4 regions of the Leclercia pneumoniae genome follow, and region 1 is predicted to be linked to each of the others. Evidence: predicted binding sites of a transcription regulator. Region 1 holds the regulator's gene; each other region holds the start of a gene.
What was found. The regulator LexA, encoded in region 1, represses DNA repair genes until DNA is damaged. The targets are predictions, from matches to a motif close to TNCTGTATGTACATACAGNA.
Positions count from the first base shown of each region.

Region 2: a site for LexA is predicted at 2,431-2,450, ahead of uvrB (excinuclease ABC subunit UvrB). Genes of this name have one in related genera too.
Region 3: a site for LexA is predicted at 2,510-2,529, ahead of rmuC (DNA recombination protein RmuC). Genes of this name have one in related genera too.
Region 4: a site for LexA is predicted at 1,980-1,999, ahead of JZ655_RS06920 (DNA translocase FtsK 4TM domain-containing protein). Genes of this name have one in related genera too.

Region 1 is NZ_CP071383.1:267,079-271,283, reverse strand. It holds gene dinF (MATE family efflux transporter DinF) at 20-1,339, opposite strand; gene lexA (transcriptional repressor LexA) at 1,400-2,008, opposite strand; gene JZ655_RS01235 (diacylglycerol kinase) at 2,118-2,486, opposite strand; gene plsB (glycerol-3-phosphate 1-O-acyltransferase PlsB) at 2,641-4,205, shown strand, end outside.
Region 2 is NZ_CP071383.1:1,308,747-1,312,951, reverse strand. It holds gene yvcK (uridine diphosphate-N-acetylglucosamine-binding protein YvcK) at 1-285, shown strand, start outside; gene uvrB (excinuclease ABC subunit UvrB) at 337-2,355, opposite strand; gene JZ655_RS06145 (ABC transporter ATP-binding protein) at 3,103-3,819, shown strand; gene bioD (dethiobiotin synthase) at 3,767-4,205, opposite strand, start outside.
Region 3 is NZ_CP071383.1:4,132,927-4,137,131, forward strand. It holds gene ubiJ (ubiquinone biosynthesis protein UbiJ) at 1-173, opposite strand, end outside; gene ubiE (bifunctional demethylmenaquinone methyltransferase/2-methoxy-6-polyprenyl-1,4-benzoquinol methylase UbiE) at 187-942, opposite strand; gene rmuC (DNA recombination protein RmuC) at 1,009-2,466, opposite strand; gene udp (uridine phosphorylase) at 2,605-3,366, opposite strand; gene JZ655_RS20095 (dienelactone hydrolase family protein) at 3,616-4,205, shown strand, end outside.
Region 4 is NZ_CP071383.1:1,474,286-1,478,490, reverse strand. It holds gene JZ655_RS06920 (DNA translocase FtsK 4TM domain-containing protein) at 1-1,904, opposite strand, end outside; gene lrp (leucine-responsive transcriptional regulator Lrp) at 2,038-2,532, opposite strand; gene trxB (thioredoxin-disulfide reductase) at 3,083-4,051, shown strand; gene cydD (heme ABC transporter permease/ATP-binding protein CydD) at 4,166-4,205, shown strand, end outside.

The DNA of each region.
Region 1 (4,205 bases):
GTTACGCCAAACGAAACCGCTACATAAACCAGGTATTATTACGCCAGTGATGGCGCCAGATAAGCGCCTGCGACAGGCCACGCAGAGCCAGAAACACGGCCAGCGCCAGCCATAGACCATGGTTACCCAGCCAGGGCAATGTGAGTAGCGTGAGGCCAAACCCGGCGGCGGCGATCGCCATACTGTTGCGCATTTCAGCGCCCCGCGTGGCGCCAATAAACATGCCATCCAGCAGGTAACACCACACCCCCACCACCGGTAATATTATCTGCCAGACCAGGTAATGATTCGCCAGTTCGCGAAGTTCGGGCAGCGAGGTGAGTAAGGCGATGATGCGATCGCCCATTAAGGCATAAATGAGAGCAAACCCCAGTGCAACCAGCCCGGCCTGACGACAGGCGGCGCGCCATACCTCGCGTAGCTGGCCACTTTCGCGGGCACCATACGCCTGGCCGGAGTGCGCCTCCACCGCATAGGCAAAGCCATCCAGCGCGTAGGCAGTAAAGGTCAGCAGGGTCATCAGAACCGCGTTGACGGCGACGATTTCGGGCCCCAGCCGGGCGCCAAAGACGGTTAGTGCGCCAAAGCAGAGCTGTAACAGCAACGAGCGCAACATGATATCGCGGTTCAGAGCCATGAGTTTGCGGATATTACCGCGCCAGCTCGCTTTCAACATCGCCAGTGAGATGCCGCGCAGGGCCAGTACTCGCCAGACCATCCACAAGCCAATCAATAACGTGGCGTACTCTGCCACCGCCGTGGCCAGCGCGGCGCCCTGCACATTCATCTTCAGGCCCATCACCAGCCACAGGTCGAGTACGATATTAATCAGGTTACCCACTACCAGCAGGATCACCGGGGCGCGGGCATATTGCACCCCCAGCAACCAGCCGAGCAATACCAGGTTTGCCAGCGATGCCGGCGCGCTGAGCCAGCGTATTTCCAGGAAACGCCGTGCCTGAAGCAGCACCGCGTCGCTCCCCCCCACAATATGCAGGGCAAGATCGATAAGCGGGGTTCGCAGTAACACAATCAGCAGCCCGGCCCCCAACGCCATCAGCAGCGGCTGCACCAGCGCACGTGCCAGACGCAACGGATCTTTTGCGCCATAGGCCTGGGCAGTTAAACCGGTAGTGCTCATGCGCAGGAAGAGCAGCAGCATAAAGAGGAAACTGGTCGCCGTCGCGCCGATGGCCACGCCGCCAAGATAGACAGGGGAATCCAGATGACCTATCACCGCCGTATCGACCAGCCCCAGCAGCGGCACGCTGATATTGGAGAAGATCATCGGCAGCGCAAGACGCCATAACGCCTTATCGGCGGTAGTCAGCAGAGACATGTGAATAACCAGAGAGAAAGAGAACAGGCTACGACACAGTCGTAGCCTGTCGGGAAGAGATTACAGCCAGTCGCCGTTGCGGATAACGCCAACCGCTAAGCCTTCAATGGAGAAGTTGTTTTCACGCAGGTCAACAACGATGGGGGAGAATTCGCTGTTTTCCGGCAGAAGCTGAACAATGTTGCCCTGCTTCTTCAGGCGCTTCACGGTTACTTCGTCGTCGATACGCGCCACGACCACCTGGCCGTTGCGCACATCCTGCGTTTTATGCACTGCCAGCAGATCGCCGTCGATAATGCCGATATCCTTCATGGACATGCCGCTAACGCGCAGTAAAAAGTCTGCACTCGGCTTAAACATACCGGGATCAACCTGATAGTGACCTTCAATGTGCTGCTGCGCCAGCAGCGGCTCACCCGCTGCTACGCGGCCTACCAGCGGCAGGCCCTCTTCTTCTTCAACCAGCAAACGAATGCCGCGAGACGCGCCGGAGACGATCTCCAGAACGCCCTTACGTGCCAGGGCTTTGAGATGCTCTTCAGCGGCGTTCGGAGAACGGAATCCCAGACGCTGCGCGATTTCCGCACGCGTGGGTGGCATCCCCGTCTGGCCGATATGATCCCGAATGAGATCAAACACCTCTTGCTGCCTGGTCGTTAACGCTTTCATTCCGCCCCCTGGGTGTATATACAGTTATGCTGTGAGTATATACAGTCAAAGGCGATTTTGGAACCATAAACCGCACAAAAAACCAGAGACTTATTCGTTTTGTCGAGGCTTATCGAAAATGTCCCCACAGCAGTGAGAGCCAGGTAAAGAGCGCGACAAAGATACTTAACAATACCGCCGCCGAGCCCATGTCTTTGGCCCGCCCGGAAAGTTCGTGATAATCAGACCCGATACGATCCACTACCGCTTCAATCGCACTGTTTAAAATTTCGACTATCATCACCAACATCACCGAGCCAATCAGCAGCACGCGGGTAATAGGATCGACATCCAGCCAGCAGGCAATAATGATTGCCGCAATCACGGCAACGCTCTCCTGGCGGAAGGCCGCCTCGTTGATCCAGGCTGCGCGGATCCCTTTCCATGAATAACCAGCAGCTTTAATGATACGGGTTAACCCAGTGGTATTATTGGCCATCAAAAGAACCTTTATTGAAAAATAGCGTCAGTAACTATAGCTATAGAGCGTTGCCATACCGCCTGAAGTATGACGGGTAACAACAGAAATTTTGTGCGCATTCTGTTATCCTTGCGCCGCAATTGCATTTTTAACCAGAGGCTTTACATCGTTTATGTCTGGCTGGCCAAGAATTTACTACAAATTACTTAATTTACCATTAAGCGTCCTGGTAAAAAGCAAGTCTATCCCGGCAAATCCTGCGCCGGAATTAGGGCTCGATACCTCGCGCCCTATTATGTACGTTTTGCCTTATAACTCTAAGGCCGACTTGCTGACGCTGCGCGCCCAGTGCCTGGCGCATGATTTACCTGACCCGCTGGAGCCGCTGGAGATCGACGGCACCCTGCTGCCGCGCTATGTCTTTATCCACGGCGGGCCGCGCGTGTTCACCTATTACACGCCGAAAGAAGAGTCCATCAAGCTGTTCCACGACTACCTCGATCTGCACCGCAGCAACCCGAATCTGGATGTGCAGATGGTGCCGGTCTCGGTCATGTTTGGCCGTCGCCCGGGGCGCGAAAAAGGAGAAGAGAACCCGCCGCTGCGTATGCTGAACGGCGTGCAGAAGTTCTTCGCCGTGACCTGGCTTGGTCGCGACAGCTTTGTGCGCTTCTCGCCGTCCGTCTCTCTGCGCCGGATGGCGGATGAGCACGGCACCGATAAGATTATCGCGCAGAAGCTGGCGCGCGTGGCGCGTATGCACTTTGCCCGCCAGCGTCTGGCTGCTGTAGGGCCACGTCTGCCTGCCCGTCAGGATCTCTTCAACAAACTGCTGGCATCCAAAGCGATTGCCCGTGCGGTTGAAGACGAAGCGCGCAGCAAAAAAATCTCCCACGAAAAAGCGCAGCAAAACGCCATTGCGCTAATGGAAGAGATCGCCGCGAACTTCTCTTACGAGATGATTCGCCTCTCCGATCGTATCCTGAGCTTTACGTGGAACCGCCTCTATCAGGGCATTAACGTTCATAACGCCGAACGGGTGCGTCAGCTGGCGCACGACGGTCATGAAATTGTCTATGTGCCCTGCCACCGCAGCCACATGGACTACCTGCTGCTCTCGTATGTGCTCTATCATCAGGGCCTGGTACCGCCGCATATCGCAGCCGGTATTAACCTGAACTTCTGGCCAGCAGGGCCGATTTTCCGTCGCCTGGGTGCGTTCTTTATTCGCCGTACCTTTAAGGGCAACAAGCTCTACTCCACCGTCTTCCGCGAGTATCTGGGCGAGCTGTTCAGCCGCGGCTATTCCGTTGAGTACTTCGTTGAGGGCGGTCGTTCCCGTACCGGGCGTCTGCTCGATCCGAAGACCGGAACCCTGTCGATGACGATTCAGGCGATGCTGCGCGGCGGTACGCGTCCTATCACCCTGGTGCCGATTTACATCGGTTATGAGCATGTGATGGAGGTGGGAACCTATGCTAAAGAGCTGCGCGGTGCCACCAAAGAGAAAGAGAGCCTGCCGCAGATGCTGCGTGGGCTGAGCAAGCTGCGTAATCTCGGCCAGGGCTATGTGAACTTTGGCGAACCCATGCCGCTGATGACCTACCTGAACAACCATGTTCCGGAGTGGCGTGAGTCTATCGATCCGATTGAAGCCGTACGTCCGGCCTGGCTGACGCCAACGGTGAACGGTATCGCTGCAGAGCTGATGGTGCGTATTAACAATGCGGGTGCGGC
Region 2 (4,205 bases), 1.0 Mb from region 1:
GCGCTACGCCGTACACCGGCACCGGTGGTCTATATCGGTAACCTGGGGCGCGAACTCAGCCCGGCCGCGGCCAGCTTAACGCTGGCGAACAAATTGCAGCTGATGGAGGAGCGGGTCGGTAAGAAAATTATCGATGCGGTGGTCGTGGGGCCCAAAGTGGATACTTCAGGAATGGAGGGACGCGTGGTGATCCAGGAGCCGCTGGAGGCCAGCGATATCAAATATCGTCACGATCGACATCTGCTGCGTGTCGCGCTGGAAAGCGCCATTCAGGCATTGGGCTGAATGACGTTTTGACCGGTTCCCTCACCTCTCGGGCGAGGGAACCGAGATTAATCACGACGCCGCAATAAACAACTCTCGCAACTGATGCAGCTGATCGCGAAGCTGCGCCGCCTCTTCGAACTCGAGGTTCTGCGCATGCTCCATCATCTGGCCTTCCAGTTCGTGTATTTTCTGCTGCAACGCTTTTGGCGTCAGTAACGCGGAATCGTCTTCCACTATGACCGGGCGCGCTTTACCGCGGCCTTTGGCTTTGGTCTTGGCAATGTTCTGACCCAGCGCCAGAATATCCACCACTTTCTTGTTCAGACCCTGTGGCGTGATGCCGTGCTCTTCGTTGTATTGTTGCTGCTTCTCACGACGACGCTCGGTCTCACCAATCGCTTTCGCCATCGACGGGGTGATCTTATCGCCGTAGAGAATCGCCTTACCGTTTACGTTACGCGCGGCACGGCCAATGGTCTGAATCAGTGAACGCTCAGAGCGCAGGAAGCCCTCTTTATCAGCGTCGAGAATCGCGACCAGCGACACCTCAGGCATGTCCAGCCCTTCTCGCAGTAAGTTGATGCCCACCAGCACATCAAACTCGCCCAAACGCAGGTCGCGGATAATTTCCATACGCTCGACGGTATCGATATCCGAGTGCAGATAACGCACCTTTTCGCCATGCTCTTCCAGGTATTCGGTCAGATCTTCCGCCATGCGCTTGGTGAGGGTCGTTACCAGCACGCGCTCGTTGATAGAGGCCCGGGCGCGGATCTCAGAGAGCAGATCGTCAACCTGCGTCGCCACCGGGCGCACCTCTATGATCGGATCAAGCAGACCGGTCGGACGCACAACCTGATCCACTACGTCGCCGCCCGACTTTTCGAGCTCATAGTTGCCCGGCGTCGCTGAAACGTAGATGGTTTGCGGTGCCAGTGCCTCGAACTCTTCAAATTTCATTGGGCGGTTGTCCAGCGCGGAAGGCAGGCGGAAGCCATACTCCACCAGCGTCTCTTTACGCGCCCGGTCACCGCGATACATGCCGCCGATTTGCGGAATGGTTACGTGGGATTCATCCACCACCAGCAGGCCATCCGCCGGCAGGTAGTCAAACAGGGTCGGCGGCGCCTCGCCCGGCCCGCGCCCGGAGAGGTACCGGGAGTAGTTTTCGATGCCGGAGCAGTAGCCCAGCTCGTTCATCATCTCCAGATCAAACTGGGTGCGCTGGCTCAGGCGCTGCTCTTCCAGCAATTTATTGTTGGCAAGCAGCACCTTACGGCGATCGCCCAGCTCGACTTTAATCTCTTCCATCGCCTGTACGATACGCTCGCGTGGGGTCACGTAGTGGGTCTTTGGATAGATGGTGTAACGCTGGATCACCGACTCCACATGGCCGGTAAGCGGGTCGAACAGCGACAGCCGCTCTACCTCTTCATCAAACAGTTCCACGCGCAGGGCGATATCGTCGGACTCGGCGGGGAAGATATCAATCACCTCGCCGCGCACGCGGAACGTACCGCGCTGGAAGGCCTGATCGTTGCGGGTGTACTGCAGCTCGGCCAGACGGCGCAAAATGGCGCGCTGATCGATAATCATGCCCACCGTCAGGTGCAGCATCATTTTCAGATAGAGATCCGGGTCGCCCAGACCGTAAATCGCCGATACCGAGGCCACCACCACCACATCGCGACGCTCAAGCAGCGCTTTGGTGGCAGAGAGTCGCATCTGCTCAATATGTTCGTTTACCGAGGCATCTTTCTCGATAAAGGTGTCCGAACTTGGGACATAGGCCTCAGGCTGATAGTAGTCGTAGTAAGAGACGAAATACTCAACGGCGTTTTCAGGAAAGAACTCTTTCATCTCGCCGTACAGCTGCGCCGCCAGGGTTTTATTTGGCGCCAGCACCATGGTCGGACGTTGCAGGTCGGCAATGACGTTGGCAACGGTAAAGGTTTTACCCGAGCCGGTTACCCCCAGCAACGTCTGATGCGCGAGACCATCCTCCAGCCCCTCTTTCAAACGGCGAATCGCTTCTGGCTGGTCGCCAGAAGGACGGAAAGCGGAATTCAGTTTGAACGGTTTACTCATTAACAACGACCTGATGATCAATTATACGGCAGGTGAGTAATTTTACTCGCGATACGGTTTTTTGCCAGTAAATTATACTGGATGAAAAACCAGTAACGTGAATTGCCATTTCTGTTACCGCCTACTCTTTAACCGGTTTACTGCGCAAAATTTCGCCTGCAACCCGCCAGAATGCGGAACTTTTTCGGTTATCCCCAAAACTTTTCCTTTTTTAACATTTGTCAAGACGAGCCCACGTACTTTTGTCATTAACCATGACACTTTCTTGACAGACATTGCTTTTATATAACTTATTGATAATAAAAAAATATTAAGAAAAGACGGGTTTCGCAGCAATTCAGGCGCAGGCCGCGTATTCTCTCGCTTACCTCACGTTTTCTAACTCTAATGCACAAGGTTATCCACAGGAATAGTGGATAACTCATTCCAGCCCGTAGCCGCCGCCGCTCTGCTAATTCCCGGTTTTTTAACCCAACGCGGCAAGAAATTTTTTTATCGCTAAATTTTGGTGATCCTCAGCGAAAAAAGGCAGAGCAAATTGGTGGGATCTTGCTCACACTCCCGGCAGAAAGGCGCTGCACCATTACTCTTCATGGCTGGCACTGCGGCAGTGCAATCTTCTGCGATTGAGGGAGAAACTTTGCGGCGGGTTCCGAAAAAACGGTGTTTTTTGCCCTCTTCTGACTCTGTGGCAAGGGTTTTGCAGTACATGTCAGGTCATCGTCGCCAGCCTAAGGAGAAAACACGATGTTGAGCCTCCGAGCCGTTAACCAGTACTACGGGAATCAGCATACGCTATGGAATGTCGATCTCGACCTGCCCCCCGGCGTGTGTACCGGTATCGTCGGCCAGCCCGGCATGGGGAAAACCACGCTGATCCACTGTATTGCGGGTTTGCTGCCCGTCGCCAGCGGCAGCATGGTGTGGCATGAGGCGGGCGCCCCTCCCTACAATCTGTTAGGCGTGGCAGCGCAGACGCGCCATCAGCTAGGCATTGGCTATGTGCCGCAAGAGCGGCGCATCTTTTCACAGCTGACGGTAGAGGAGAACTTACAGGTTGCGCGGATGGCAAAGGGAGACATGGGCGGCACCATGAATGGCGAGATCTACGACCTCTTCCCGGAACTCTACCCTTTGCGCCGGTTACGCGCGTCGGGTATCGGTGAGGCAGAGCAGTACCAGCTGGCGCTGGCGAATACGCTGGTGACCCGTCCCCGGCTGCTGATCCTGGATGAACCCAGCCGCGGGCCAGGGCAGTCGTTCGCCGTGAAGCTGGCGCAGCTGCTGGTGCGGCTTAACCGGGAGTTAGGGTTATCGGTTTTACTGGCAGAACAGCAGCTGTCGCTGATCCGCCGGGTCGCGGATCGCTTTTGTTTACTCTATCGCGGGCGCAACGTTGCGCAGGGACGCGTTAGCGAGCTGGACGATCCCCTGCTGGCCCACTGGATGGCGTCAGCGCGCTAAGGGAGAGATAGCGCCCCACCTCTGCCGTATCGCCGTGCTCACCCAGCCAGGGGATCTCGCCCAGCAGCGGTGCGGGGATGAGCCGGGTCAACGACGCCATATACTCCGCGTGGCGTTTACCCGGCGGTACGACATCGTTGGCCACCCAGCCCGCCAGCCGGAGTCCGGCCTGCTCTACCGCCTTCGCGGTCAGCATGGCGTGGTTAATACAGCCCAGTTTCACCCCTACCACCAGGATCACCGGCAACTGCTCAGTCACTACCCAGTCGGCAAAAGTCTGTGTCTCTGAGAGTGGCGTGAACCACCCACCGGCCCCCTCTACCAGCACCCAGTTGGCCTGCTGTTCAAGGGTACGCAAGCCGGCAGAGAGGATCGAAAAATCGATG
Region 3 (4,205 bases), 530 kb from region 1:
TCAAGCTGACGTTCGCTGAAGACCAGTACCAACGGCGTTGAGAACTCTTTTACGACTACGCGCAACACTTTACCGTTCAGGCGCTGACGCGCCGTCTTCAGCGCAGGTGAGCGATAGAGAAACGTATTAAGCACATTTTCAACGCCAGCGGAGATCAAGGGTTTAAAAGGCATAGGCCACCTCCACTCAGAACTTATAGCCGCGGTGCAGAGCAACCACGCCCGCCGTCATGTTGAAGTAATCAACATTGTCAAAACCTGCGTCCTGCATCATCGCCTTCAGGGTATCCTGATTAGGGTGCATACGAATGGACTCTGCCAGGTAGCGATAGCTGTCGGCATCGTTCGCCACCATCTCGCCAATGCGTGGCAGGATGTGGAAGGAGTAGGCGTCGTACGCTTTACTCAGTGGTTCGATAATAGGTTTAGAGAACTCAAGCACCAACAGACGGCCGCCCGGCTTCAGCACCCGATACATTGAGCGCAGCGCTTTCTCTTTGTCGGTCACGTTACGCAGACCAAACGAGATGGTAATACAGTCAAAGGTATTGTCAGGGAACGGGAGTGCTTCGGCGTTGGCCTGAACATATTCAACGTTGCCCACCACGCCGATGTTGCGCAGCTTTTCGCGGCCCATTTTCAACATCGAGTCGTTGATATCTGCCAGCACCACGCGGCCCGTTTCGCCTACAAGACGCGAGAACTTTGCCGTCAGATCGCCAGTGCCCCCAGCCAAATCCAGCACGGTCTGGCCGCGACGCACACCGCTACAATCAATAGTGAATCGCTTCCACAGACGATGAATACCAAATGACATCAGGTCATTCATCACATCGTACTTTGCCGCTACGGAATGAAATACATGGGCTACCATGTCAGCTTTTTGCGCTTTGGCTACAGTCTGAAAGCCAAAGTGCGTCGTATCTTGTGAATCTTCAACCATCTCAGGGCCTGCTAATCAGTCAAATGTTCGAGAAGTGTAACAGATTGGGCGCATTTGCCCTATGATTCAACCACCCTGAGAATAACGTTCCAGGGGGTGTTGTGTGACGTGAGGGTCAGTTAATTCATTGTCTTTATTGGCTGAAACTTGCGCGTCGCTCGCCTCACGCAGGCGATACTCTTCGTCCTGCGATGTTGCATATTCTGCTAAATCCGGATTTATCTCGCGCTTTACCTCTACGCCAAGGCTACGGAATGACTCTGCCTGCGCAAGGAGGTTACCCCGCCCGGAGGTAAGTTTTTTCATGGCCTGACGATAGTTATCCTGGGCGCGATCCAGACTCTGCCCGACAGAGGACATATCATCCACGAACAGGCGCATCTTGTCGTACAGCTTGCTGGCGCGATCGGCGATCTGCTGAGCATTGCGGCTTTGGTGTTCATAACGCCACAAATTGGCGATGGTGCGCAGCGCCACCAGCAGCGTGGTGGGGCTCACCAGCATGATGTTATTTTTTAATGCTTCGGTGATCAGTTCCGGCTGCCTGTCGAGCGCCAGCAAGAAGGCCGGCTCGACGGGGATAAACATCAGGACGTAATCCAGCGACCGCAGGCCAGGCAACTGCTGGTAATCTTTGCGACCCAGCAGGCGAATATGGTTTCGCACCGAGGCGATATGCTCCTGGAGCGCCGACTCGCGAGTGTACTCATCTTCGGCGTTGAAGTAGCGCTCATAGGCCACCAGCGTCATTTTCGCATCAATAACCACGTCTTTGCCCTGCGGCAAACGCACGATAACGTCGGGCTGCATACGCGCGCGGGTGTCGGTTTCGATACTGACCTGGGTTTCATACTCATGCCCCTCTCGCAGGCCCGATGCCTCCAGCACGCGAGTTAACACCACTTCGCCCCAGTTACCCTGGGTTTTATTATCGCCTTTCAGCGCCCGGGTCAGGTTTACGGCCTCCTGAGCCATCTGGGCATTAAGCTGCTGAAGATTACGAATTTCATGCGCCAGCGTGTGCCGCTCGCGAGACTCCTGGCCAAAGCTCTCTTGCACCTGGCGGCGAAAGCCATCCAGCTGTTCACGCAGGGGGGCAAGCAGGCCGTTCAGACTCTGACGGTTTTGCTCATCGGCACGGCGATTGCTCTGTTCGAAGATGCGGTTGGCCAGGTTTTCGAACTGCTCGCTAAGGCGCTGCTCGCTGTTCATCATCTGGCGGATTTTGTCTTCTGCATGCAGTTGGGTCGATTCCAGGCGGGTGGTCACTTCGCGGAGATCGGCCTCCAGCGAGGTGTTGATGTCGCGTAAATTACGCAGTTCGTTATTAAGCAACTCACACTCATCACGCCAGTGTGCGCTTTGGGCAACCTGCTGTTTCACTGCGCTTAATTCAGCAACGATCTCTTCACGTTCCGCCAGCTGATCGGCTTTTTGTTGGGCGTGTTGATAACTGGCAAGCAGCCAGCCTATCGCTACGCTCACCAGTGCTACTACGGCATAAAAAATGACTGAGATATCCACATCGCCCCCTGCATCAAGGTATTACCGGCACAAAATAGAATTGTGCTGTATAAACGTCCACCCTGGAAAGGCTTTTCTGCGAGGGATTACGCAAAGAAAAAGGCCGAACAGGTCGGCCTTTGTCGAAGGGAAACGGCGTTAGATCAGGCGACGCGCTGCTTCAACCACGATTTTCACCGCATGGCTCTCGGTCTGTTTCATGGTTTCGGCGTTCGGGATCTCTTGCTGGGTGCGGTTTACGATAACGCCCGCCACCATACCGGCACGCAGACCCTGGCTTGCGCACATGGTCAGCAGCGTTGCCGACTCCATTTCGTAGTTCATTACGCCCATGGACTGCCACTCTTCCATCGACCCTTTGAAGCGGTTCACCACACGGCCGGAGAAGGTATCGTAACGCTCCTGGCCTGGGTAGAAGGTATCGGAAGAGGCGGTTACGCCCACGTGCGTGGTTGCGCCCACAGATTTCGCCGCTTCAACCAGCGCAGTGGTGCACTCGAAATCAGCCACTGCCGGGAATTCCATCGGGGCAAAGTGCAGACTTGCTCCGTCCAGACGCACGGATGCGGTGGTCACCAGGACGTCACCCACGTTGATATGCGGCTGAATAGCGCCGGTGGTGCCAATACGCAGGAAGGTACGAATCCCCAGCTGCGCCAGCTCTTCAACAGCAATTGACGTAGAAGGGCCGCCGATACCGGTAGAGCAGACAATAACCGCTTTGCCGTCCAGCTCTGCACGCCAGGTGGTAAATTCGCGATGCGATGCCAGCTTAACCGGCTTATCCATCAGCGCGGCGATCTTTTCCACACGCTCCGGATCGCCAGGGACGATAGCAAGCGTAGCCCCTTGTAAATCGTTTTTGGTGAGGCCGAGATGAAAAACATCAGACTTGGACATAAGTGACTCCTCTGTGGGTCGGATTGTCAGCAGAAGTAAAAAGGTACTCTACAGAAGCAGAAGGACGATTTACGTGACGCACCTCACCTTGAGTGAAAATGATTGCATACCATTTCCATAAAATAGTGATCAACATCACATTTACAAGTTATATCAGCCCTTGCAGCACAAAAGATAGCCGCTTTCGGGCACTGTGGAATAATGACCTGCAGTCTATATTTATATGCACCAATTGGTACGGAGAATGCCATGACTGAAAAATCTGCTTTTGCCCCTGCCGCTGGCCCGCAGGCCGCAACGGTTGTCTCCACCCCGGAACAGGCGATTACCGCCGGTGAGACATCTATCCCGACGCAGGGCGAGAATATGCCTGCCTATCATGCCCGCCCAAAAGATGCCGAAGGCGCCCTGCCGATCGTGATTGTGGTACAGGAAATCTTTGGCGTGCATGAACATATCCGCGATATCTGCCGCCGTCTGGCGCTGGAGGGCTACCTGGCCGTGGCCCCTGAGCTCTATTTCCGTCAGGGCGATCCCAATGAGTACAGCGACATCCCTACCCTGTTCAGCAACCTGGTGACAAAAGTGCCGGATGCGCAGGTCCTGGCCGACCTCGATCACGTGGCAAACTGGGCAGCCCGCAACGGCGGCGATCCGCATCGCCTGCTGATGACCGGTTTCTGCTGGGGCGGTCGCATTAGCTGGCTCTATGCTGCCCATAACCCGCAGCTGAAGGCGGCGGTGGCATGGTACGGCAAGCTGGTCGGTGAAAAGACCCTTAACTCACCCAAACATCCGGTTGATATCGCCACCGATCTCAATGCCCCCGTGCTGGGGCT
Region 4 (4,205 bases), 1.2 Mb from region 1:
CGAGCCAGTTCTGCTTCGGCAGCGTCATCTTCTTCGTTCTGAGACGCGTAAGGCTGCACCTCAGTCTGGTACTCTTCGCCATAGCGCTGCTGTTGTTGCGCAGCAAACTGGCGAGCCAGCTCATCCTGGTGCAACTCATCAGCCTCATCGTATTCCGCACCCACCCTTTTCTCTTCTGGCTGACGCTGCTGAGAGGGGATCTTAATCCCGAAAGAGGCGGAAGCCAGCTCACGCCGGGTTGGGACGCGGACGCGGTTCGGGCGAGGCAGTTGCGGGCCAATGCCCTCTTTCACCTGGGCGCGCGGTGCACCGGATCCGCCTGTGGCGAGGCTAAAGACAGGTGCAGCGGCCGCTGCGGCTGCGGTTGCTGAAACCGTAGCCTGCTTCACGCCGGCTGCCGCCGGAGAAACGGAGGCCGTCGGATCAACCTCTGGCATAGCCGGTGCAGAAACGGGTTGCGAAGAGACTGGCGCAGAATTCGGCTCCGGCACCGGTTGATACCAGGCTGCAAGCTGTTCGCGTTCGCGAGCACGACGCTCTTCGACCTCTTCGAAATAGTACATAGGCGGACGAGCCGGCTTGGTCTCTTCCACTTCAGGCTCGGGTTGCGGCGCAACGTACGGTTGTTCAGTCGCTAACGGTTGCTGCGGCGCGACCGGCTCTTGATACGGCTGAGCAACGGGTTGTTCATAGTCTTGATAAGGTTGCGGCTCGTAAACCGGCTCTGGCTGATAAGGTTGCTGCCACGGCTCCTGTTGAACCGGCACATAGCTCTGCGGCTCAGGGGCAATTGTCGGCTCAGGGGTATGAACGCCAGGGGCAGTTTGCCAGTCAACCAGCGGCTGCTGCACTGCTGATTCGGGTGCCGGTACGGGCGCAGAAGGTGTAACCGCCTCCACTGGCGCGGCCCAGGCTTGCGCTGCAGTGGTCGCAACCGCGGCGGCCGCTACAGGTTCAGTGACGGAATGGCCATTGAGCAGTGGATCGTATTCATCGTAATCGCCCGGCGTCGCACGATGGCCTGAAAAGAGCACATCGTCAGGGTCAACGGCTGCGCCGCCCGCGCTGTATGCAACCTGCTCGTCGTCATCCATTCGTTTACCGGAGAAGAGCGCCGCGTCGGTCTTGCGGGCTAACGGGTTGCTGAATTTCTCGGCGACACGTTTACGACGGGCCAATGCCCCACGCATGATGCGTGCGCGACGCGATTCACGCTGCTCGGCGTGCTCTTCGGCCTCTTCGTAATCGTCTTCGTACTCATCTTCATCGACCCACGTATCGTCACGACGCGTACGATTACTGGCGAAGGTGAGAATGTTCAGAATCAGGCTGCCAATCTTCTCGGCAATGCTCACCCATGACCAGCCTGTAAACAGCGTCAGGCCTGCGGCCCAGATACAGAGCAACGCCAGCGTACCGCCGCTGCTGTGCAGCATTGGCTGCAGCGCGGTGCTTAGCAGACTGCCGATCACCCCGCCAGAGGCAAAATACCAGATATCGTCGGCGTTAATCGCCGCCAGTCCACAGGAGGTGAGGATCAGCGCCAGCGCCCCAATCAGGCGCAGCGAGACCGCAAAATAGTCGATGTACTCATCGTTCTGACGATGACGCCAGGCGAACCAGCATCCACCGATGATAATCACCGGGATGGTGTAGGCCATTACGCCAAAAATGAAGAACAGGGTATCCGCAAGCCAGGCACCGGGTATACCGCCCAGATTATGAATAGGCTCATGCCACGCGGTTTGTGACCAGCTGGGATCGGAAGGGTTGAAGCTGAGTAAGGCTGCCATTAGCCAGATGGCAAAAAGGGCAGTAACAATCAGTAACGCTTCAAGGAGTCGGCGCCCACTGCTTAGCTTAGATAAATTGACTTCTTTGTCTTCAGTATATTCCTGGCTCAAGAAAGGCTCTCCAGGTACCAGGCATTTCCTGCCTGTTTGCTAAAACGGACAACAGTGCCGGTAAACCGACACTGTTGCTGTATGGATTAACAGGAGTGTAACCAAAGTACGCTGATTTTGCACCTGTTCCGTGTTAGCGCGTCTTGATAACCAGACGATTGCTCTGCTTGACTTCTTCCATCACCACGTAAGTACGGGTGTCGTTCACGCCAGGCAGACGCAGCAGGGTTTCACCCAGCAGCTTACGGTAAGCAGACATGTCAGGTACACGGGTTTTCAACAAGTAGTCGAAATCACCGGAAACCAGGTGACACTCTTGAATTTCTTCCAGTTTTTGCACAGCGGCGTTGAACTGTTCAAACACATCCGGCGCGCCACGATTCAGAGTAATCTCAACAAATACCAGAAGTGAGGCATCCAGATAATGCGGGTTAAGCAGAGCCGTATAGCCCTGAATGAAACCCTGTCTTTCCAGTCGGCGCACACGCTCGAGGCACGGCGTCGGGGAAAGTCCCACACGTTTTGAAAGCTCGACGTTGGAAATACGCCCATCCTTTTGCAATTCATTAAGAATGTTACGATCGATACGGTCGAGATCTTTGCCAGGGCGCTTCTTGCTATCTACCATTATTATTGTCTCTCTGTATTCCTTCCCTAACTCCTGCCAGGACCCTGTGCACTTCACTGTTCAGAGTCTATACCCGTCGTTAATCGCATCGCCTGTTTTGTAGTTTGCGCGATAGCAATTGGGGTTATGTGGTAAGAAGACCGTTGCCCGTGGGCTGTCATCAACATCACGTATGGCGTCTGTCCACACCATGCGTAGATTTCGCTGACCGGATAAAAATGGCGATTATGTGCATGACTATGCGCTACACAAAGACCGCATTTTTTTCTTCCTTGAATGTTTTCGCAAAAGCGCAGGGGATTGTCAAAGCAAAACATCGATTTTTAGTACAACATGCCGGATATTCATTACGACCGGGCATTAATCCTCATTTTATCGCCTTACTTTCGACCGATTGTTCATGCGTTGTTCGCTCAAAAAGGTAATTGCCGGGCCGATTGATTGCTGGTTGCTATTGCACATATCGTTAACAAAATCGCTGTGCCCTTTTTTTAAAGCGACAAATTCCCTACAATCGCGGGAAATGTCTGCCAACAACAATGGGGATCTCATGGGCACGGCCAAACACAGTAAGCTGCTAATCCTTGGTTCTGGACCTGCGGGATACACCGCAGCGGTCTATGCTGCACGCGCTAACCTGCAACCGGTACTGATCACGGGCATGGAAAAAGGCGGTCAGTTGACCACCACAACCGAAGTGGAAAACTGGCCAGGCGATCCGAATGACCTGACCGGGCCGCTGCTGATGGAACGTATGCACGAGCACGCGACCAAGTTCGAAACCGAAATTCTGTTCGACCACATCAACAAGGTCGATCTGCAAAACCGTCCGTTCACGCTGACCGGTGATAGTGGTGTTTACACTTGTGATGCGCTGATCATCGCTACAGGGGCTTCTGCTCGCTATCTGGGCCTGCCTTCAGAAGAGGCCTTTAAAGGACGCGGCGTATCCGCCTGCGCCACCTGCGACGGATTCTTCTACCGCAATCAGAAAGTGGCGGTCATCGGCGGCGGCAATACTGCCGTGGAAGAGGCGCTTTATCTGGCGAATATCGCTTCGGAAGTGCATCTGATCCACCGTCGTGAAACCTTCCGCGCGGAAAAAATCCTGATCAAGCGTCTGATGGATAAAGTGGCCAGCGGCAACATCGTGCTGCACACTAACCGTACGCTGGAAGAGGTGACCGGCGACCAGATGGGCGTTGCTGGCCTGCGTATCCGCGATACTCAGAACACCGATAACGTAGAGTCGCTGGAAGTGGCGGGCCTGTTTGTTGCCATCGGCCACAGCCCAAACACCGGCATCTTCGAAGGACAGCTTGAGCTGGAAAACGGCTACATCAAAGTGCAGTCCGGTATTCACGGTAATGCGACCCAGACCAGCATCCCGGGCGTGTTCGCCGCAGGTGACGTGATGGACCACATTTATCGTCAGGCAATCACTTCTGCGGGCACCGGCTGTATGGCTGCGCTGGATGCAGAACGTTACCTTGATGGGCTGGCTGAACAGAGCAAATAATCTTTACAAGTCAGTAACAAACGTAAATAAAGGCGGCCATAGGTCGCCTTTATTTTTCCTGGCGTGTAACATTGCCGTGCCTAATTTCTGATAACTTCACCTGCAAAGCACGCAATGGAAAAAACCCGTCAACAAGAGTTAACTCGCTGGCTTA